Regions from separate parts of the Herbaspirillum sp. BH-1 genome, predicted to be linked through region 2. Evidence: predicted binding sites of a transcription regulator. Region 2 holds the regulator's gene; the other holds the start of a gene.
The links. Region 2 encodes LexA, which represses DNA repair genes until DNA is damaged. Its sites were predicted from a motif close to ACTGTATNNNNATACAGT; they were not measured.
Positions count from the first base shown of each region.

Region 1 (11,140 bases), on a different contig from region 2:
GTCATCGGCGGAGGTAGAGGACTTCTGGAACAGCTTGACCGCATCCTCATGGGCCGACACTCCGATCATGCTGGCATAACGCTTGTCGAAGGTGTTGCCGGACAGCTTCTCGAGGATGGCAATCTTGGCGCGCTGGGCCATGCTCGGTTCGGTAGGCAGGGTGACATCCTTGCTGGAAGCCAATTGCTTGAGTTCGTCGCCCACGGTGCCATGCTGGTCGATCATCTTCTGCGCGAAATCCTTGACGGCCGGATTGCTGCTCTTTTCCAGCGCGACCTTGCTGGCCGCGATTTCGGCATTGCCGGCCTCGGCGGCCTTGGTCATGAAGCTCTTGTCCTTGCTGGTGACGGAGTCGGCCGAGGCGCTCAAGGCCAGCGTGGCGCCGGCAATGAACAATGCACCTGCGCCCAGCAGGCGGCGGGTGCGATGGCGGGTCATCAGATCCGAAGAGGCGAAGGGAATGGAACGCATGGCGATACTCCTTGTGGTTATGGTTGAGCTAAAGAGGGTGAGCCCGCGATGCCCTGCGTGGCATGTCATGCAAATACTGTAGTAAGGATGGCGTCTGCCTTGCATCAGACAGCGCCAATGAAACCTGTAGGAATCGATGAGCGCGAGGGAAGCATCCATGTGGCAGGAGGGCGAGCTGTCAGCTTGGCCGCCTCAGGCCTGCTCCTGCAACCGCTGGCGACGACGATTGCGCAGGTACAGGATCTGCCCCAGCAGTGCCGTCCCCAGCAGGAAGACATTGGACACCACGAACACCCAGTCGCCCTGCAGCAGACTGTAGGTCACGAAACCGGCCGAGGCCGCCAGTTGCCCGGCAAACAGCCAGTGCGACACGCCCTGGGTGGAACGACTGCGCCACTGCTCATAGACCTGCGAGGAGATGGTCAGCAGCAGGATCAGGGTGGCGCCCCAGCCGATGAGGTCAGTAATGTGATCGGACATGATGGTTTGGTGGGAGCCCGTACAGCCCCGGGAAGCGGTCGATGCAGCGATGGTGAAGCAGCCAGGCCAGCCATGCAGTCGGCCGGCCTCGCAAGCCACTGTAGGAAGAGTCCGCGGATGGCCGGTGATGCGGCGGCACGTCGGTGCATTCGCGCAGCCCTGCGCGAATCTGCCGACCCGACAATGGGGCGCTGTGGCATTGCGGCATGCGTGCGGCTTGCTTAGGCTGGAAGAGTAGTGGCAGTGGATGTAGTGAATGTGACGGTCGCCTGCCTGGCGGCCTGAAGAACACTGCACAAGTCACACTAGCCAATTTCGGTCTTCCGCTTTCGAGGCTTTTCCCACCCTTTTCCATTCTTTCCCAGGAGGTCAACATGCACGCTACCCGCACCATTGCCGACGTCATGACACGTGGCGCCCATACCTTGAGCCCTGACGATTCCGTGATCCATGCCGCCCAGGCCATGGAAGCCCTTGATGTCGGCGCCCTGCCCGTCTGCGATACACAGCGCAGGCTGGTGGGTCTGGTCACCGACCGCGACATCGTCCTGCGCGCCGTCGCGCCCAATCGCCTGACCGAGACCATGCCTCTGACCGAGGTGATGAGCCATGATGTCCTGTGGTGTTACGAGGATGAACCGGTGGACGATGTGCTGGACGATATGGTGCAGCGCCAGATCCGCCGCCTGCCGGTCATGGATCGCGAGCGCAATCTGGTGGGCATGGTCAGCCTGGGCGATGTCGCCGCCAAGACGCAGAATCGCGGTGTGGGCGAGGCTTTGGCGGAGATATCGCTGCCCGCAGCCCCCACCCGTGGCAGCATCGATCCCGCCTCCGCCGACGGCTATGCCCTGCCGGAAGTCAGGGACGGTGATCTGAGCGAGGTCAATCTGGGCCGAAGCTAGGCCTGGCGCGGGTGTCGGGCAGGAGCGACAACTTGGCGTGTAGGTTTTTTCCTACGCATCAATCGGGTACTGTCCGATCTTCTTTTTTGCAGTGCATCGCTACTATGCATTCCAACGAACTCGAAACCGAGGACCCGAATTCCGGCAAGAACGTCCCCCTCCGTCCTGCCATGAACACTGTCCATCCCCCATCGGTTTATCCCCACGAGTCGTTTTCATAAGCAGAAATTCTCCGAAGATTCCCCCGATCCTCGGCGTCTTATATCCCTCCCCCTCAGGCCGCCTCCCCAGGCGGCCATTTTTTTGCCTGCGGGATTTGCCGCCTTTGCCGCCTTAACCGATTGCCGCTCCCTCCTCGGCTCTAAACCCCGCCTCTTGCTTGGCCCCCGTGTTCCCGTTGTACGGCGATGTAGTCCAGCGCATCGGCATAGGCCGCATCGCTGTTGCTGCGCAGCGCTTCGCAGACGTGGGTGGACGCCGGGTCCTGGCCATTGGCGCCGATCAGGACGATACCGCGAAATCCACCGCCTTTGGCCTGCTGTACGCCAGGCTGCAGCACAGGCGTACGCAACTCGTCGAGCTTGTCGCCGCCAGGAATATCGATGGGGATGCTCATGGAAGGCTCCTGAAAAAGTGAAAGTCTGGAAGATTCCCGGGGCGGCAAGCTGATGCAGGTCAGCCATCGGTGCATCGGCCACCGCCTTGGGCCAAGAAGAAGTATTCTTGTCAGGATAAAAAACGCTGAAGGAAAAGACAGCAAGAAGCCGCCGGGGATCTACGTAGGAAGGGGCGAAGATGAGTTCCCCCTGGCGCGTTGCATGAGGTCTGTTTCTTGACGCGTCTGCTTTTACCTGGAACCGTCATGCCCATCAATTACCTGCGCCGTCTCACCAGTCCGGCGCGCACCGACCTGTCCAATCGCCACCTGGGGCGTTCGCTGGCCTTCATCGCCGGTGCCGTCAATGCCGGCGGCTTCCTGGCGGTCGGGCAGTACACCTCGCACATGTCGGGCATCGTCTCCTCCCTGGCCGACAATCTGGTCCTGGGCGAGACCTTGCTGCTGGTCTCGGGCGCCAGCGCGCTGCTGTCCTTCCTGCTGGGGGCCGCCTGCTCGGCGGTGATGATCAACTGGGCCAGGCGCCGCGGCCTGCACAGCGAATATGCCATGCCCCTGATGCTGGAAGCCATGCTGCTGCTGTGTTTCGGCATCCTGGGCAGCAATCTGGAGAACCATCGGCTGCTGTTCGTGCCGGTCACGGTGGCGCTGCTGTGTTTCGTGATGGGCTTGCAGAACGCCATGATCAGCAAGATTTCCCGCTCCGAAATCCGTACCACTCACGTGACCGGCCTGGTCACCGACATCGGCATCGAGATCGGCAAGATGTGCTACTGGACCCTGGCCCCGCGCCAGCCCGGCGAAATGCACCAGGAAGACCCGGTCCCTGGGGCGCGCCGCAAGTTCATGCTGCTGTCTTCCCTGTTGCTGATGTTCTTCGTGGGGGGCGTGGCAGGCGCGCTCGGATTCAAGGCCGTGGGCTTTGTGGCGACCATGCCGCTGGCGGCGGGATTGTTCGTGTTGGCGCTGGTGCCGATGATGGATGACCTGGCACGTTCCTGAAGGCGTATAAATGCCCGACTTCGCCGGGAAAATTAAGGAATTTCGATAAAAACCCGAATTCAGCCTCCTAAATTAGGAATTCTCGATTCCCGTTAAGAGATTTCGGAAAACCAGACGCAAAAAAGGCGCTCTGCGCGCCTTTCGTTTTCTTGTTATCGACCTGTCTGGTCGCTGGTCCCTGCAGTTCTCAACTCCATGGGTGAAAAGCGACGGATGCGACAAGCATTGCCTGAGGTGCCATGCCCTCATCAGCCTTGCTGTTGGGGCGTGCTGTCGGACTGCTGTGGCTGCTGGGTGCCCTGGGTATGCTCCGACGGGGTGCTCTGGCTCATCTGCGGCTGCGCCGAGGTGCTGGCGGTAGTGCCGTTCTGGCCATTCTGTGCTGCAGCAGCCGCGGCAGCAGCGGCATTCTTGCGACCGTGGCTGTTCAGGCCACCCTTGCGTCCGGCTTCGCGTGCTTCGGCGGAGCTGAACTCATGGGCTGCACCCTTGGCGTGGGCTGCCTTGCCGCCCATGCTGGCGATCTGACGCTGCTTTTCCCTGTCCATGGCGGCAAAGCCGCGATTGCTGGTCCCCGGATTTTGTGAATTTGCCATGTGTGACTCCTTGTCTTTGGTTGGTCGAGGTTGAGCGGACGAACCTGCCACCTGCCTGCCCTACTGCCCTGCGCGAGCTGACCGGCGGCACAAAACATCTGTCCACGTCTGCAGTGTAGAAAGCCTCACCGAACCTCACTATCGGAAGAGCTCCCCAGCCCTTGTCAGTACTGACTGTAGGAAATGTAGGAATCGGTGAAGATGAGCTTGTCTTATGGCAACAAAATAAGCGTATTTCTGAATGCCAAAGTGAAGCATGCTCGGGGCGGGCGCCGAGGCAATCTGGGGGCTAGAGCGCTGGAAAGGACTGAATACAATTCAGATTCAGTCCATGGTCTGGAGAAATGCAGCTGAAAAGCAGTGTTGGATGTTTGCAGTCGGAGCAATGTGGCGAGAGTCAGGGTTGAGCACCTTGATCATCGGAAATGCCTCTGGAATCCATTTCACGCACAGCAGATAGTTGCGTGAGCAATTCCGGTAACCATACTTGAGTCGTCTCCCACACCACATCGAGATTGATGTCGAAATAGCCATGGGCCATGCGATTGCGCATATTTCGCATGCTGCGCCATCGCACTTGAGCATGCACCTGCGTGAACTCAGGATAAGCATCCATCACCTTGGTGGCTGCCTCGCCGATGATGATGAGGCTCATGATGACGGCCTGCTGGGTGCGTTTGTCAGTCAGGAAGTCGGCTTTCTCCAGTCCTTTCACGAAGCTGCACGCATCGGTCGCAGCTTGCTGGATATGGTCAAGGTAGTCGGGCAACCGATGGTGTTCACTCATACCGGCAGCGCCTCAGCGAGCACCTTGGCCCGGAACGTCGGCGGCAGGTCTTCAGGCGTCAGCAGATCGACATCGACGCCGAGCAGCGATTTCAACTCATCTTCCAGATCGCCCAGGTCCAACAGGGTGGCCCCAGGCAGTGCGTCAACCAGCAGGTCAATGTCGCTACCGTCCTGGTCGGTGCCGTGCAGCACCGAGCCGAAGACGCGCAGGTTCGCGGTACGGAAGCGGCCTACGGCTTCCCGCACTGCAATTCTCTTCATGTCAAGCGCAACGGAGGGGCGCATGGGCATCCTTTCTTGTCGAAACTCACTGCAATGGCCGGGGCAGGAATGCCATTCTAAAAGCATTTTCCAGAATCGCAATGCACCGATGCCCCCTCTTCGCCCCCGAACTCGACCAGGTCGCCCTCCTCAACAAGAGCTTCAGTCTTTTGCCCGCTCATCCGCAGTTTTTGTCACACTCCAAAACAATTACTGTATATTTATACAGTTATCTTCGTCTTCACCAGTACGTCTGCTCCACCATGTTGCCTCCATCGTCCCCGGTGCATCGTCCGGAAAACATCCATCCTTCGCTCTGGCTGGCGTCCCAGCTGGCGCGTGGGGGTGGGCACGGGGTGTCCAGCGGTTTCGAGGCGCTTGATGCCGAGTTGCCGGGACGTGGCTGGCCGACCGGGGCGCTGATCGAATTGCTGCTGCCCCAGGATGGCATCGGTGAACTGCGCCTGCTGCGCCCACTGCTGGCGCGAGCGCCAGCCAGCGCCCAAAGAGCCGTCCGGATCACCCGCGCCGAACGCATCGCCCTGCTGCAGGCACCGCACCAGGTCAATGCCCCCGGCTGGGTGCATCTGGGTGTGCAGGCGGCCCGGCTGCTGCATCTGCAGGCCGATAACGCGGTCGATGCCTGCTGGGCAGCGGAGCAAGTCCTGCGCGCCGATAGCTGTCACGCGCTGCTGATGTGGCAACCCAGGCTGCGCAAGGGTGAGCACGATCTGCTGCGCCGGCTGCATGTGGCGGCGCAAGCCGGGCAAACCCTGTTTTTCATGCTGCGTCCCTGGTCCTGCGCGCGCGAGCCCTCACCCGCGCCCTTGCGGCTGACGCTGCAGGCTGCGCGGGACGGACTGGAGATCGGCTTTCTCAAGCGGCGCGGGCCGCTGCGCGAACAAAGCCTGTTTCTTCCCCTGACGCCTTCACCGAATCTGCAACGCCATGTCCCCACTGTGGATCGCCGTACACCTGCCACTGCTGCCGCTGGAAGCATTCCGTCCAAACTGGCTGGATGAAGCCCCGGCGGTGGTCTTCGAGCGCGAGCGCGTCACCGCGCTGTCGGCACCTGCGCGCGCGCTGGGCGTGCAGGAAGGCATGCGGCGCGGTGGCGTGCAACTGCTGGCGCCGCAGGCGCTGCTGCAGGAGCGTGACCCGCTGCGCGAACAGGGTCTGCTGGAACAGACAGCGCTGGCCCTGCTGCAATACACGCCCCAGGTCACACTGGCCCCGGACGCCTGTGTGCTGCTGGACGTCAGCGCCAGCCTGCGCCTGTTCGGCGGCATGCGGGCGCTGTGCCGCAAGATTGGCGTCACCATCGCCCGGCTCGGGGTGTCGGCCACCCTGTCTTCTGGCGTCACCGCGACCGGGGCCTGGATGCTGGCGCGCTACGGCAATGTGCGTACCCTGCGCAGCGGTTCCCTGCAACGACGCCTGGATCGCTTGCCGGTGATCTTGCTCAGTGCCGCCCAGGCCCACCTCGAATGGCTGCATGGCCTGGGCTGCCGCCAGCTGGGCCAGTTGCGGCGGCTGCCGCGCCCCGGCCTGCAACGGCGCTGCGGCCGGGCGCTGCTGGACATGCTGGACCGTGCCTATGGCGACCTGCCGGAACTGCATGAATGGGTGGTGGCGCCGCCGGTCTTCAAGGCCCGCGTGGAGCTGCCCGACCGCATCGAGCACACCGACATCCTGGCCGCCTATGCCCAGGGGCTGCTGGTACAACTGGCCGGCTGGCTGGCGGCGCGCCAGTTGAGCATCAAGCAGTTACACCTGTGGCTGGAGCACGAACGCGGTCGCCAGGCCGTGGCGCCGACCGAATTGCGGATCGCCCTGTCGGTGCCGGCCTGGCAGGAAGACCACCTGCATACCCTGGTCAAGGAAAAGCTGGCCCGCTCCAGCCTGCCGGCGCCGGCCATCGCCCTGGGACTGGCGGCCGAGGAACTGCAAGCCATGCAGGCCGCCAGCGAACTGCTCTTCCCCGAACCCGGCGGCAGCCCGGAAGATCACCAACGCCTGCTGGAACTGCTGGTGGCCCGGCTGGGCGCGGACAAGGTGCGCCAGGCCGTGCCCCGCGCCGATCATCGGCCCGAGATCGCCAATCGCTGGTGCAGCGTCATGCAGCCGGCGACCACATTGCCGGCACCGCTGGTGACTGATCCGGCGCGCCTGCCACCGCGCCCGCTATGGCTGCTGGAAGAGCCCTTGCCCCTGCGCATGCAGCAGCACAAGCCGTTCTACCGCACACCTTTGGAATTCACCTCGCCGCCGGAACGCATCGAAGCCGGCTGGTGGGAAGGCCGCCCGCTGACCCGCGACTACTTCACCGCCCGCGATGCGCGTCATGCCTATTACTGGATTTTCCGGCAATGGCGTGGCGGCGAGGCCAGCGACGAAGAACCGCAGTGGTTCCTGCACGGACTGTTCGGCTAGGAGCACTGTATGCAAGCCCCTCTCCCTGGCATCGGTACTGGTAATGGCAATGACAGCGGCCTGCCCGACTATGCCGAACTGTATTGCCGCACCAACTTCAGTTTCCTGCAGGGCGCCTCGCATGCCCAGGAACTGGTGGAGCGCGCCATCGCCCTGGGTTATCGCGCCCTGGCCATCACCGACGAATGCACCCTGGCCGGGGTGGTGCGCGCCCATGCGGCCTGGCAGGAGCAGGTCAGCAAGAACCAGAGCCTGGATTTCAGGCTGATCATCGGCAGTTGCTTCCGCTTTACCCAACTCCGGGAAGACCCCGAGCACCCGCTGGCCCGCCTGACCCTGGTTGCGCTGGCCAGGAACCGGGAGGGTTACGGCAATCTCTCCGAGCTGGTCACCCTGGCCCGCACGCGTGCCGAAAAGGGCCAGTACCTGCTGGCCCCGGAAGACCTGAGCCAGCCGCCGCCGGCCTTGTCGCACCTGCGCGCCCTGCCCGATTGCCAGTTGATCCTGGTGCCGGATTACGCGGTCGGTGAAGACACCCTGGACGCCCAGTTGCGCTGGTTCGCCGGCCTGGCGCCCGGACGCTCCTGGGTCGGCCTCACACGCCTGTATCGCCCCCTGGACGAACTGCACCGCGAAGCGCTGGAGCAGGCAGCACGGCGCCATGGCTTGGCACTGGTGGCGGTGGGCGACGTGCAGATGCACCAGCGCTCACGCAAATACCTGCAGGATGTGGTGACCGCCATCCGCCTGGGCCAGCCGGTGCAGGAATGCGGCCATGCGCTGGCGCCCAACGCCGAGCAACACCTGCGGCCACGAATGCGGCTGTCGCTGGTGCACACGCGGCAGACCCTGGAGCAGACCCTGGCCATCGCCGCCGAATGCCGCTTCAGTCTGGCCGAGCTGCGCTATGAATATCCGGACGAGCTGGTGCCGCTGGGCATGAGCCCGGCCGACTACCTGCGCCAGGAAACCCTGGCCGGTGCCGCCAGACGCTATCCGCAGGGGCTGCCCGGCGAGGTGCGGCAACAGATCGAGGTGGAACTGGCGCTCATCGGCAGCAAGCACTATGAAGCCTACTTCCTGACCGTCTATGACCTGGTGCAATTCGCCCGTTCGCGCGGCATCCTGTGCCAGGGTCGGGGCTCGGCGGCCAATTCGGCGGTCTGCTATTGCCTGGGGGTGACCGAGGTCGATCCCACCTCCACGCGCCTGCTGTTTGCCCGCTTCATCAGCGAAAAGCGCGACGAGCCGCCCGACATCGACGTCGACTTCGAACACCAGCGCCGTGAAGAAGTGATCCAGCACATCTACCGCAAGTACGGCCGCCGCCGTGCCGCCCTGGCCGCCGCCGTCCACAGCTATCGCCCGCGTGGCGCGCTGCGCGAGGTGGGCAAGGCGCTGGGGGTGGACCCGGCCATCGTCGATACGGTGGCCAAGTCGCAGCACTGGTTCGACAGCCGCGAAGAACTGCTGGCGCGCTTTACCGAAGCCGGGCTGGACCCGGAACTGCCGCAGATCGGGCTGTGGGCCAGCATCACCGGCAAGCTGCTGCGCTTTCCCCGCCACCTGTCGCAGCACACCGGGGGCTTCGTGATCGCACGCGGGCAATTGTCGCGGCTGGTGCCGATCCAGAACGCCGCCATGCCAGACCGTTCCGTCATCGAATGGGACAAGGACGACCTGGAGTCGCTCCGGCTGCTCAAGGTGGATGTCCTGGCGCTGGGCATGCTCACCGCCCTGCGTCGATCGCTGGAGCTGGTGAGCCTGCGGCGCGGCTTGCCGCAGGTGATGCAGATGTACGATATCCCGCGTGAAGATCCGGTCACCTTCGAGATGATCTGCAAGGCCGATACCATCGGCGTGTTCCAGATCGAGAGCCGGGCCCAGATGAGCATGCTGCCGCGCATGCAGCCACGTACCCAGTACGACCTGGTGGTGCAGGTGGCCATCGTGCGGCCCGGTCCGATCCAGGGCGGCATGGTCCACCCCTACCTGCGCCGGCGTGAGCTGGTGCGCAATGGCGGCAGCTTCGAGTATCCCGACAACACCAGCAAGAGCGGCAAGATCAGGAAGGTGCTGGAGCGCACCCTGGGCATCCCCATCTTCCAGGAACAGGTGATGGACGTGGCCATCGAGGCCGCCGGCTATTCCCCCAGCGAGGCCGATGACCTGCGCCGCTCCATGGCAGCCTGGAAGCGCAAGGGTGGCATGGGGCCACACCATGAGCGACTGGTGCTGGGCATGACCGACAATGGCTATTCACGCGAATTCGCCGAAAGCATCTTCAACCAGATCGAGGGCTTCGGCGAATACGGCTTTCCGGAAAGCCATGCCGCCAGCTTTGCCCTGCTGACCTACTTCAGCAGCTGGCTCAAGTGCCATGAGCCGGAGGCTTTCCTGTGCGGCCTGCTCAATAGCCAGCCCATGGGCTTCTATTCGCCCTCGCAACTGATCCAGGATGCGCGCCGGCATGGGGTGCGGGTGTTGCCGGCCAATGTCGTGCGCAGCGCCTGGGAGTCCACGCTGGAGCTGCCCCTGGAGTCCACCTCCGGGCCGGCGCGTCCGGCCGTGCGGCTGGGCATGAGCCTGCTGCGCGGCATGCCGGCCGAGGCGGCGCAGCGCATCGAGCAGGCGCGCGCCGAGCACCCCTTTGCCGATGTCGACGACCTGGCCCGGCGCGCCGCCCTGGATCGCCATGCCCTGCAGGCGCTGGCGGCCGGCGATGCCCTGCGCGAACTGGCCGGCCATCGGCGTCAGGCCCTGTGGCATGCGGTGGGTGCGGTACCCGACCGTGACCTGCTGCGCAGCGCGCCACGCGGTGACGATGCGGTGCAACTGGAGACACCCGGCGAAGGCGAGCAGATCATCGACGACTACCGCGCCATGAACCTGACCCTGCGCCGCCACCCGCTGGCCCTGCTGCGACCGACCCTGCAGCGCCGCCGCTTCATGAGCGTGGCCGATCTGAACACGCTGCAGAACCGCCAGTTCGCCTGCTGCTGCGGCATCGTCACGGTGCGCCAGCGGCCGGGTACGGCCAAGGGGGTGATCTTCATGACGATCGAAGACGAGACCGGGTCGGCCAACGTCATCATCTGGCCGGCGGTGCTGGAACGACAGCGCAGCGAAGTGCTCAATGCGCGCCTGCTGGGCGTGTACGGAAGCTGGCAATGCCAGGGAGAGGTGCGCCATCTGGTGGCCGGACGCCTGGAGGACTGGACCCACCTGCTCGGGGAACTGCAGCCGCGCAGCCGTGATTTCTTCTGATGGATTGGCTGACTCAGGCGGCCAGCGCCATGCGGAAGGCATTGCGCCCTTCGCTCTTGGCCCGGTACAGGGCCAGGTCGGCCTGGTGCACCAGGGCATCCCACCCCAGCATCTGGCCCGGTGTGAGCACGGCCAGGCCGACACTGATGGTGACTGGCTGGCCATGGCCGAAGTCATGCTGGCGCACCGTCTCCAGCAGGTGCTGGGCGATCTGTCGTGCCTGCACCTCGGCCAGGCCGGGGAAGACCGCGCAGAACTCTTCACCACCATAGCGGCCCAGCAGACCGTTCTGGCGACAGCATTGGCGCAATAGTGCACCG
Region 1 covers NZ_PKOI01000005.1:306,587-317,726, forward strand. Annotated here, with positions in the region: gene HBH1_RS09660 (DUF4142 domain-containing protein) at 1-471, opposite strand, end outside; gene HBH1_RS09665 (PQ-loop domain-containing transporter) at 664-951, opposite strand; gene HBH1_RS09670 (CBS domain-containing protein) at 1,326-1,856, shown strand; gene HBH1_RS09675 (hypothetical protein) at 2,218-2,472, opposite strand; gene HBH1_RS09680 (YoaK family protein) at 2,719-3,474, shown strand; gene HBH1_RS09685 (KGG domain-containing protein) at 3,723-4,070, opposite strand; gene HBH1_RS09690 (HepT-like ribonuclease domain-containing protein) at 4,468-4,857, opposite strand; gene HBH1_RS09695 (nucleotidyltransferase family protein) at 4,854-5,144, opposite strand; gene imuA (translesion DNA synthesis-associated protein ImuA) at 5,384-6,142, shown strand; gene HBH1_RS09705 (Y-family DNA polymerase) at 6,069-7,553, shown strand; gene HBH1_RS09710 (error-prone DNA polymerase) at 7,563-10,820, shown strand; gene HBH1_RS09715 (GGDEF domain-containing protein) at 10,834-11,140, opposite strand, start outside.
Region 1: imuA (translesion DNA synthesis-associated protein ImuA) is a predicted target of LexA. The motif match lies at 5,333-5,350, and genes of this name have one in related genera.

Region 2 (11,140 bases):
CCCTTTTGCAGGGAGTAGAACTCGATCTTCGGGAGTCCGAACAATTGCTTGAAAGTGTCAAGGGGGATCGAACGGTGCCGATCATTGCCGTGCTCCGGATTGCCGCCCCATACCACACCGACACGTAGATGCTGTTCCGATGTTGTTATTGCGGCAATTTTCTGGCGCCATTCTTCTGCCAGCAAGGGATCGGCTGCCAGGTAGCTGGGGAAGGAGGGGATGTCTTCCACGGTATCGGTGCCTAGCGCATAGGGCAGGCTCATCATCACGTAGGCGCAGTCGCAGGGTGGCAGCGGGTCGCTTTCCCGGATCAGGGTGACTTCTGGCGTGAACGACTGGAACAGCCGATACAGCGGATTCTTCACGTGCACCGCCACCCGGGCGCCGCGGTCCATGACCAGGCGTGCATAGCGCAGAAACTGGATGCTGTCGCCAAAGCCCTGTTCGTGCATCAGGAGTATGAATTTGCCTTCCAGCGAACTCTTGCCATCCCATTTGGGGATGATCTCGAACAGTTTGTGGATGAGCTTGTAGACGTAGGCGCGCTCGCGGGTTTCCAGGCGACTCTCGTGACATTCCCAGCCTTCCTTGAGGTCGCCGTGCAACAGCAGGCTCAGGGCCAGGTTGTGCTTGGCGGTGGAATAGTTGGGACGCAATTCGAGCGCCTTGCGGAAGATCTCCACCGCCTCATGGGTGTCGCCATGGTCGTGCTTGATGGCGCCGATGTTGTTGTAGATGAGGGCTTGCTTGGGATTCAGTTCCAGCGCCTTGTTGAACATGCGCATGGCATCGTCGAAGCGATCTTCGGCGGAAAAGTAGCTGGCACCCAGCTTGAGATAGCTGTTGGAGTCCTTGGGGGCGATGTCGATGACGCGCAGCAGGTGTTCGTGGGCTTCGGTGACCTTGTTCAGTTTCAGGTAGGTATCGGCAATCTTGTTGTGCGCGTAGGTATCTTCCGGGTCCAGAAGGATTGCTGTCTTGTGGGACTCCAGGGCTTCCTTGTACATCTCCATGGCATGGAAGGCTTCGCCCAGGGCGGTGTGCGAAGGGGCGAAGTTGATCTGCAGTTCCAGTGACTTGAGGATGGTTGCGACCGCCTCGTCATAGCGCTTCGCTTCCACCAGTGCCCGCCCCAGATGGGAGAGCGGGCCGGGGGCCTCTGGCTCGCGCTTGACCGCATCCTCGAAGTAGGCGATCGAGGCATCCGGGTCGTTCTTTTCATGCAAGGCATTGGCCAGGCCGACGCGGGCCGTCCGGCTTTCCTTGTCGACTTCGATGGCGCGTTCATAGATCCTGATGGCTTCATCGATGCGATCCTGTGCCAGGAGTGCGGCTGCCAGGTTGCTCAGATACTCGGCATTCTCCGGATCAGCCGCGATGGTCTTGCGAAGATAGTGTTCGGCATCGGCGTGCAGGCCCTCCTGCATGGCGATGAGTCCGCGTGCATGGTTGGCGAACACCAGGGTGGGAGCGCGCCCCAGCACGGCAGTACACAGGGCCTTTGCTTCATCAACCTTGCGATTATCCAGAAGATCCAGGCATTTGCGGACATCCAGCAGGTCTTGCAGATGGGACTGGGTGGCGGCCTGGGCCTGGTTACCGTGCTTGTTGCTGCTCTTGCGCGTCGACATCGAAAGGGATCCTCTTGGTTGGGCGCATGCTTTGCGCCGGACATAGCTGTCCACCAGAAATAATATGCGCAAGGACCGGATGCCGAAGAGGCGAATAGAAAGCAAAAAACCTTCGTTTTAGACGAAGGTTCCTTGGGAGGGGGATCGGCGCGGTGGTGGGCGCCGATGCATCGGGAGCGGCAGGCTTGCTCCCTGCTGGTTTAATGCCAGCTGCGCAACAACCCGACGGCAAGCCCTTCAAGAGCAAACTGGTCGGCGTCCGGCTTGACGATGATGGGTTCGAATTCCGGATTTTCCGGGAAGAGCGTGATGACCGAGCCGGTCTTCTGGTAGCGCTTGACGGTGACCTCGTCGGCCAGTCGCGCCACCACGATCTGCCCGTTGCGCGCCTGGTCGGTCTTGCGGACCGCCAGCAGATCGCCATCGAGAATGCCGGCGTCGCGCATGGACATGCCGCGCACCTTCAACAGGTAATCGGGCTTGCTGGGGAACATCGCCGGATCGACCTGGTAGGTCTTCTCGACATGCTCCTGCGCCAGGATGGGCGAGCCGGCAGCCACGCGACCGATCAGGGGCAGGCTCAACTGCATCAGGGCGGGGTGGGGCAGGGCCATCTGGCGGGCGATGCCGCTTGATGCGGGTACGCCGGATTCACGCAGGCGGATGCCGCGGGAGGTGCCAGGGGATATTTCGATGGCGCCCTTGCGGGCCAGTGCCTGCAGGTGCTCTTCAGCGGCATTGGCGGAGCGGAAGCCAAGCTCGGCAGCGATCTCGGCGCGCGTGGGAGGGAAGCCGGTGTTCTCGATGGCGTTCTTGATCAGGTTCAGGATCTGTTCCTGGCGCGCGGTCAGTTTGAGCATGGGGTAGGCCTTTCTCTGGGGGAAGGCTGTTTGGATGAACAGTCTGTATTTTTATACAGGTGCAATCCTTGTGTCAACGGCAACATGCACTTTCTGGTGCTGCAAGAACGGTTTTTCCTGTCTATATATAAATAGATGAAATATCTTGTGCGGCCTATCTGCCCAGTGCGATGGCTCCGCCTGTGTCTACCTGACCTCGCCAGCGATAGTCGACATTGCTGTTATGCCAGAAACCTTGTATGATCTTGGGTTTTCCTCTTCCCACACCCGTCTTGACGCCGGGGTGGGCGTCTTCAATAAGTCCATAAGGAGTCTACATGCGTCATTATGAAATCGTATTTATCGTCCACCCGGACCAAAGCGAGCAAGTGCCGGCGATGATCGAGCGTTACAAGGGCATCGTCACCACCCGCGGCGGCAAGGTTCACCGTGTCGAAGATTGGGGCCGTCGTCAACTGGCCTACCAGATCCAGAAGCTGGCCAAGGCTCACTATGTCTGCCTGAACATCGAAGTCGACAGCGAAACGCTGGCCGAGATCGAAACCGGCTTCAAGTTCAACGACGCCGTCCTGCGCCACCTGACCGTCAAGATGAAGAAGGCCGAAACCGGTCCTTCCCCCATCCTGAAGGCAGTGCAGAAGGAAGACGCGGCCAAGAGCCGTACCGAAGCACCGGCAGCCTGATTGCGCTGCGATTCATAGCGGAGAGTGAACCAGCTTCAAGTCATCGCCAGTCTGGCCGAACGTGATGTATTGCGTTATACGCCGGCCGGTATTCCGATCGTGACTGCCAGGTTGCAGCATCAGTCGGAGCAGATGGAAGCTGGCATGCGTCGCCAGGTCGAATTCGAGATCGCGGCGATGGCAGCAGGAGAAATCTCCGGCGCGCTCAACAAGGCTGCGCTGGGTGAAGTCTTCCGCTTCACCGGCTTTCTGGCCCGCAGGAATCGCAACAGCAAGAGCGTCGTGTTTCATATCGTTGATTTTGGCGCTGTCCCGTCGGAAGACTGACGCGAGGCGGCGCTAAAAAGACCTTACCCAATTTTTAGATACAGGAGCCAAATCATGGCATTCGGTAAAAAGTTCGATAAAAGCAAGCTGAAAAACAAGCGTCAACAGCAAAACCCGCTGTTCAAGCGCAAGAAATTCTGCCGTTTCACCGCCGCTGGCGTTGAACAGGTCGATTACAAGGACGTGGACACCCTGAAGGACTTCGTCCAGGAAAACGGCAAGATCATGCCGGCACGCCTGACCGGTACCAAGGCCCACTACCAGCGTCAAGTTGACACCGCCATCAAGCGCGCGCGTTACCTGGCCCTGCTGCCGTACACCGATCTGCACAACGCGTAATCTGCGCCGAGAAATAGGAGAAAAACATGCAAGTCATTCTGTTGGAAAAAATCGTTAATCTCGGCGGTCTGGGTGATGTCGTGCGCGTCAAGGACGGTTTCGCACGTAACTTCCTGATCCCGCAACGCAAGGCCCGTCGTGCTACCGACGCTGCCATCGCCGAATTCGAAGCCAAGCGCGCCGATCTGGAAAAGGCCGCTGCCGAGAAGCTGGCTGCTGCTCAAGCACAAGGCGAAAAGCTGACTGGTGCCACCGTGGAAGTGTCGCAGAAGGCCGGCGTTGACGGTCGTCTGTTCGGTTCCGTGACCAACTTCGACATCGCTGAAGCCCTGGGCAAGAAGGGTTTCGCCGTGGAAAAGTCGCAAGTGCGTATGCCCAACGGCCCGCTGAAGATCGTTGGCGAACACCCTGTGTCGGTTGCTCTGCACACCGATGTGGTGGTCGACGTCACCATCGCTGTGAAGGGCGAGCAAGCGTAATTCGCCTGTTTGCTGCAATTCGTTTTGCAATAGAAAAGCCGGGTTCGCCTGGCTTTTTTATTGTCATTTTGCTTCGGTTCTTCCTGCCGGGAAAGCCTGTTGGCCTACCCTCCGCCGCGGATCGAACCTTGCATCTGTTCCTTGCCAGGGCCATGCGCTGCAAAAACGTCCACCTGAACCAACGGCTTCACATCAGCAGGTTATAATGCGCGCCATGAAAGAATCGTCCCGCGGCAATCCTGAATTTTTCCGCGGCCAGAAGGAGTCTTCCGATCCCCAGATCGATGCACTCCGCGTGCCGCCACACTCCATCGAGGCCGAGCAATCGGTGCTGGGCGGCCTGCTGCTGGACAACGCAGCCTGGGACCGCATCGCAGATTTCGTCAGCGCGGAAGACTTCTACCGCTACGACCACCGCATCATCTTCGAGCACATCGTCAAGCTCATCAACAGCACCAAGCCGGCGGACGTGATCACGGTCTATGAGGCCATGTCCACCAGTGGCAAGGCCGAGGAAGTCGGTGGCCTGGTCTATCTGAACGCGCTGGCACAGAACACGCCGTCGGCGGCCAATATCCGCCGCTACGCCGAGATCGTGCGTGACCGCGGCATCCTGCGCAAGCTGATCACGGTGGCCGACGAAATCTCCGGCAATGCCTTCAATCCGCAGGGCAAGGACGTCAAGTCCATGCTCGACGAAGCCGAATCGAAGATCTTCGCCATCGCCGAAGAGGGCTCGCGCGGCTCGCAGGGCTTCATGGAAATCCAGCCGCTGCTGACCCAGGTGGTGGAGCGTATCGACGAACTCTACAACCGCGACAACACCAGCGACATCACCGGCGTGCCCACCGGCTTCATGGACCTGGACAAGATGACCTCCGGCCTGCAACCGGGCGACCTGATCATCGTCGCCGGTCGTCCCTCCATGGGTAAGACGGCGTTCTCGATCAACATCGGCGAACACGTGGCGATCGAATCCGGCCTGCCGGTGGCGGTGTTTTCCATGGAAATGGGCGGCGCCCAGCTGGCCATGCGTATGCTGGGCTCGGTCGGTCGTCTGGACCAGCACCGCCTGCGTACCGGTCGCCTGCTGGACGAGGACTGGCCGCGCCTGACGCACGCCATCCAGAAGATGAACGATGCCCAGTTCTACATCGACGAAACGCCGGCGCTGTCGCCCATCGAATTGCGCGCACGCTCGCGTCGCCTGGCGCGCCAGTGCGGCAAGCTGGGCCTGATCATCATCGACTACCTGCAGCTGATGTCGGGTAACGGTGGCAGTTCCTCGGAAAACCGCGCCTCCGAAATCTCGGAAATCTCGCGTAGCCTGAAGGGCCTGGCCAAGGAGCTCAACTGCCCGGTGATTGCACTGTCGCAGCTGAACCGCTCGCTGGAACAGCGCCCCAACAAGCGCCCGGTGATGTCTGACTTGCGCGAATCCGGCGCCATCGAGCAGGATGCCGACGTCATTTTGTTCATTTACCGGGATGAAGTTTACAATCCGGACTCGCCCGACAAGGGCACTGCGGAAATCATTATCGGCAAGCAGCGTAATGGCCCCATTGGCAGCATTCGCCTGTCTTTCCTGGGGATGTATACCAAGTACGACAACTATATCGGGAATCTGGCGCAGCCCTACGGCGGCGACTGAACGGTTGGGGTGGCGGGCAGCGATGGCCGTCACTGCACGAGGATCACGGGCGGCGCATGGCCGCTCGTGTCATGTAAGGCGGATGGCTCCCGAGGCCGTCCGTGCAGGACCGGCAGGGCGGGATTCCGGCTTCCAAGGGGGCAAGCCGCAGGCCGGTTCGAAACGGCGCCCGATACGGGCGCTAACCATTGATGAGAGAGAAAAATGTTTGGACGATTGATGCCGACGGAAGGCAAATTCTTTGACCTTTTCAATCAGCATGCAGAGCTGGCGGTCAAGTGCGCGAAGGAAATGGTGGCGCTGATGACCAATTTCGATGACCTCGAAATCCGCGTGCACGCCATTGAAGCCGTCGAAAAGGAGGCCGACAAGATCACGCACAATACCATCGATCTGCTGCACAAGACCTTCATCACGCCGCTGGACCGTGATGACATCCACCAGCTGATCACCCGCATGGACGACATCCTGGACCTGCTGGAAGACGCTGCCCAGACCATCTCCCTGTACGACATCAAGGCCATCACGCCCGAAGCCAAGCGCCTGGCTGAACTGTGCCTGTCCTGTGCGGAAAAGGTGCAGGCGGCCGTCGGCCTGCTGTCGAACATGGACAATTCGCGCCAGATCCTGGCCATCTGCCAGGAAATCGACCGCCTGGAATCCGACGCCGACCACGTCATGCGCGCGGCCATGTCCAAGCTGTTCCGCGACGAGCCGGATGTGCGCACGCTCATCAAGCTCAAGGCCATCTACGAAATCCTGGAAACCGTCACCGATCGCTGCGAAGACGTGGCCAACATCATCGAAGGCATCATCGTCGAAAACGCCTGATCCCCGGCGTAGCGGCGATTCCTCCGGGGAACGCCGCTGGCTTCACACAACGGTTTCCCCATGCAAACAATCCAAATCAGCTTACATATCCTCGCGCTGTTGATCGTCCTGGCGCTGCTGTTCGACTTCATGAACGGCTTCCACGACGCCGCCAACGCGATCGCCACCGTGGTCTCCACCGGTGTGTTGCGTCCGCAGACGGCCGTGGCCATGGCGGCCTTCTTCAATCTGGCCGCGGTGTTCGTGTTCCACCAGCTGCACGTGGCCGCCTCGGTCGGCAAGGGCACCATCGAGCCGGCCATCGTCGACCAGTACGTCATCTTCGGTGCCCTGATCGGCGCCATCTTCTGGAACCTGGTGACCTGGTACTACGGTATTCCGTCCTCGTCCTCGCATGCCCTGATCGGTGGCCTGGTCGGTGCGGCCGTGGCCAAGGCCGGCACCGGCGCCCTGATCTCGGCGGGCTTGCTCAAGACGATCCTCTTCATCGTCCTGTCACCCTTGCTGGGCCTGGTATTCGGCTCGTTGATGATGCTCATGGTGTCGTGGATATTCTTCCGCTCTACGCCGCGCAAGATCGATGGCTGGTTCCGGCGGCTGCAGTTGCTGTCGGCCTCCATGTACAGCCTGGGCCATGGCGGCAACGATGCGCAGAAGACCATCGGCATCATCTGGATGCTGTTGATCGCCTCGGGCTATTCCTCGCCGGAAGCGCCGCCGATGTGGGTCATCATTTCCTGCTACTGCGCCATCAGCCTGGGGACCTTGTTCGGTGGCTGGCGCATCGTCAAGACCATGGGCCAGAAGATCACCAAGTTGAAGCCGGTCGGTGGCTTCTGTGCCGAAACCGGCGGTGCCATCACCTTGTTCATCGCAACCGCCCTGGGTATCCCGGTCTCCACCACCCACACCATCACAGGCGCCATCGTCGGCGTGGGCGCGGCACAGAAGATGTCGGCCGTGCGTTGGGGCGTGGCCAGCAACATCGTCTGGGCCTGGATCTTCACCATCCCGGCTTCGGCCTTCGTGGCCGCGATCGCCTGGTGGATCGGGGTGCACGTGCTGTAATCCATTCTGGTTCGCGTCCGCGGCGGTTGCCGGCGCGGGCGTCCAAAAGCAAAAAGCCACGTTACCGTGGCTTTTTGCTTTTCTGCGGAAGAAAACTGCTTACAGCACGTCGCTGGCGTGATCAGCCAGGCGGGAACGTTCGCCCCGCGCCAGAGTGACGTGGCCGCTGTGCGCCCAGCCCTTGAAGCGGTCGACCACATAGGTCAGGCCGCTGGAGCCTTCGGTCAGGTAGGGCGTGTCGATCTGGGCGATGTTACCCAGGCAGACGATCTTGGTGCCCGGACCCGCACGCGTGACCAGCGTCTTCATCTGTTTGGGCGTGAGGTTCTGCGCTTCATCGATGATCAAGAACTTGTTCACGAACGTACGGCCGCGCATGAAGTTCAACGACTTGATCTTGATACGCGAGCGGATCAGGTCCTGGGTCGCTGCCCGGCCCCATTCGCCGGCGTCGCCGTCAGACTTGTTGAGCACTTCGAGGTTGTCGTCGAAGGCGCCCATCCAGGGGCCCATCTTTTCTTCCTCGGTCCCTGGCAGGAAACCGATGTCTTCGCCGACCGGCACCGTCACGCGAGTGACGATGATTTCGTTGTAGAGCTTGGTTTCCAGCACCTGCGCCAGGCCAGAGGCCAGTGCCAGCAGGGTCTTGCCGGTACCGGCCTGACCCAGCAGGGTGACGAAGTCGCACTCCGGGTTCATCAGCAGGTTCAGCGCGAAGTTCTGCTCGCGGTTGCGGGCGGTGATGCCCCAGACGCTGTTCTTGGCGTGGCCGAAGTCGCGCAGGGTCTGCAGTACCGCCGTCTTGCCGTTGATCTGCGACACCTGGCCATAGAAGGCCGGTTCGCCGTTCTTGGGCTCGATGAAGACGAACTGGTTGACCAGCAGCGATGGCACGTAGGGACCGGTGACGCGGTAGTAGGTATAGCTGCTGCCATGGCGGCTTTCCTGCCACGACTCCATGCCCTTGCCGTGCTTGTTCCAGAAGTCGTCCGGCAGTTGCTGGATGCCCGAGTACAGCAGGTCGGTATCTTCCAGCACGTGGTCGTTGAAGTAGTCTTCGGCGGGCAGGCCAATGGCACGCGCCTTCAGGCGCATGTTGATGTCCTTGGACACCAGCACCACCGGACGCTCCGGATACTGCTGGTCCAGCGCCCGGACCACGCCCAGGATCTGGTTGTCGGCCTTGCCCTCGGGCAGACCTTCCGGCAGGGCGGCATTCTGCAGCTTGGTCTGGAAGTACAGGCGGCCCTTGGCATCCTTGTTGCCCAGCTTGGAGAGCGGAATGCCCAGGTCGATGGCGTCCTCGGCGATGTCGGACACCAGCGCATCCAGCGAGCGCGAGATCTGGCGCGCATTGCGGGCGACTTCGGACATGCCCTTCTTGTGGTTGTCCAGCTCCTCCAGCGTCACCATGGGCAGGTAGATGTCGTGTTCCTCGAAGCGGAACAGCGAGGTCGGATCGTGCATCAGCACGTTGGTATCCAGCACGAACAGCTTGGACTTGCCCAGCTTGTCAGCCACGCGGCTGGTGGGCGACTTGGGACGGACTTCGGCGCTCTTGGGCGCGGCTTTCGGTTTTTCGGCGACAGCAGCGGTCTTGCCGGTGATGCGCGCACGGGGTGCTGCGACCTTGGCATCGGCGACGGCGGGAGCGGCTACGGCGACTTCTTGTGGTGCGACAGCGGGAGCGGACGTTTCAACGAGAGTGATGTTCGGTTTGACAGGCTTGTTGCGATCGGCCTTGGGATAGTCCTCGGGAGACAGCATCGAAGCTGGTTTGCTCGGCATTTTGGGCAGGGGCATCAGGACCTCGGAAGTGGATGAAGAAAACTCCGCTTTGTCAGAGCGAACAGGTGAAGCAGAACAGCGAACAGCAAAGGGAAGCAGGGTGAAGCTGCGGGGCCGAGAAGTCTAATGAAACCCTTGCCGGGCAAGCTGGCAAACGGGTGCGCAAGGGCTTGATTAGAGGTGGCGGCAAATCGAAAAGTAAAAAAGCCGTTTCGGCAGGCCTGAGGCCTAAACCTGAAACGGCTTCCAGCAAACGTTTTTCTGTTTGAATTCAATGGCTTGTATCGTTTGACCGCATTTTTGTCGAACGCGTCGGAAACGCTTGCCAGACGGATCCTTCGCTGCCGGAACCAGCTGCCTTTTGGGCAACACGACAGTCGCGGCAGCGAATATCGTTCAGTTCAGGCAAGGGTGTTGATGAAGGCCAGTACCTCATCCACGTGGGCAGGAACCTTCACTCCACGCCATTCTTTCACCACTTTACCTGCGCCGTCAATCACAAACGTGCTGCGTTCCACGCCGCGAACCTGCTTGCCATACATGTTTTTCATCTTCATGACATCGAACATGGTGCACAGGGTTTCATCGGGGTCGGAGATCAGCTCGAAAGGCATGCCCAGCTTGCCTTTGAAGTTTTCATGCGACTTCAGGCTGTCGCGGCTGATACCGAAGATTTCGGTGTTGGCGGCCTGGAATTGCGGGTGCAGGTCACGGAACTGCATGCCCTCGGTGGTACAGCCCGGGGTGTTGTCCTTGGGATAGAAATACAGCACCAGGTTCTTGCCCCGGTAATCGGCCAGGTTGAAAGTCTTGCCACTGGTCATGGCGGCCGAGAACTCCGGCACGGTCTTGTTCAGGATGGATGGTCGGTCTGTCAAAATGGCGCCCCGTAGGTGAAGTCTTGTTGGTGGAAGTGATGCCGGCCAGAAGCTCGATCTGTTGCCGGGATTACATGGCCTGAACGATCATCTCGCCCGAACGCCCGGGCAATTCGCCCCAGCTGATCGGCAGGATGGGCAGGACGTCGTTGCGGATACTGTCGTAGTAGTCACCCATGGAGACCAGTTCGTATCCCTGGGCGCGCCAGCCTGCCAGCAATCGTTCGAAAATGGGGGCGAGTTTCTGCCCTTCAAGTTCGGCGTGCAAGGTGAAGACATGGTCACGCGGCTCCCTGGTCAACTGCAGCAGGAAATCGGCGGCGTTGCCCGCATCGATCAGCTTGCCGCCGATCTCGCGTCCCAGGATTTCGTCCAGCGTGGGCAGGGTGGTCGGCAATTGCACGCAGGACAGCGGCTTGCCGAATGCCGAGAGCCGATGCGGGCCGGCGTCCTGGTCGGCCAGGCGGCCATCCGCGCGCAGTTGCGAGCGACCGTCGGAGGAGTAGGCCATGCCGAACTGGTCCAGCTGCACGAAGGCATGGTCGTTCATCTGCCAGCCGGCGGCGCCGTGGGTACGCGGCGCCTCGCCGAAGATCTCGCGGTAA
Region 2 covers NZ_PKOI01000007.1:191,759-202,898, reverse strand. Annotated here, with positions in the region: gene HBH1_RS12165 (tetratricopeptide repeat protein) at 1-1,631, opposite strand, end outside; gene lexA (transcriptional repressor LexA) at 1,832-2,491, opposite strand; gene rpsF (30S ribosomal protein S6) at 2,809-3,174, shown strand; gene priB (primosomal replication protein N) at 3,199-3,501, shown strand; gene rpsR (30S ribosomal protein S18) at 3,556-3,840, shown strand; gene rplI (50S ribosomal protein L9) at 3,867-4,319, shown strand; gene HBH1_RS12135 (replicative DNA helicase) at 4,525-5,970, shown strand; gene HBH1_RS12130 (DUF47 domain-containing protein) at 6,175-6,801, shown strand; gene HBH1_RS12125 (inorganic phosphate transporter) at 6,862-7,869, shown strand; gene HBH1_RS12120 (PhoH family protein) at 7,969-9,636, opposite strand; gene HBH1_RS12115 (peroxiredoxin) at 10,059-10,535, opposite strand; gene HBH1_RS12110 (polysaccharide deacetylase family protein) at 10,606-11,140, opposite strand, start outside.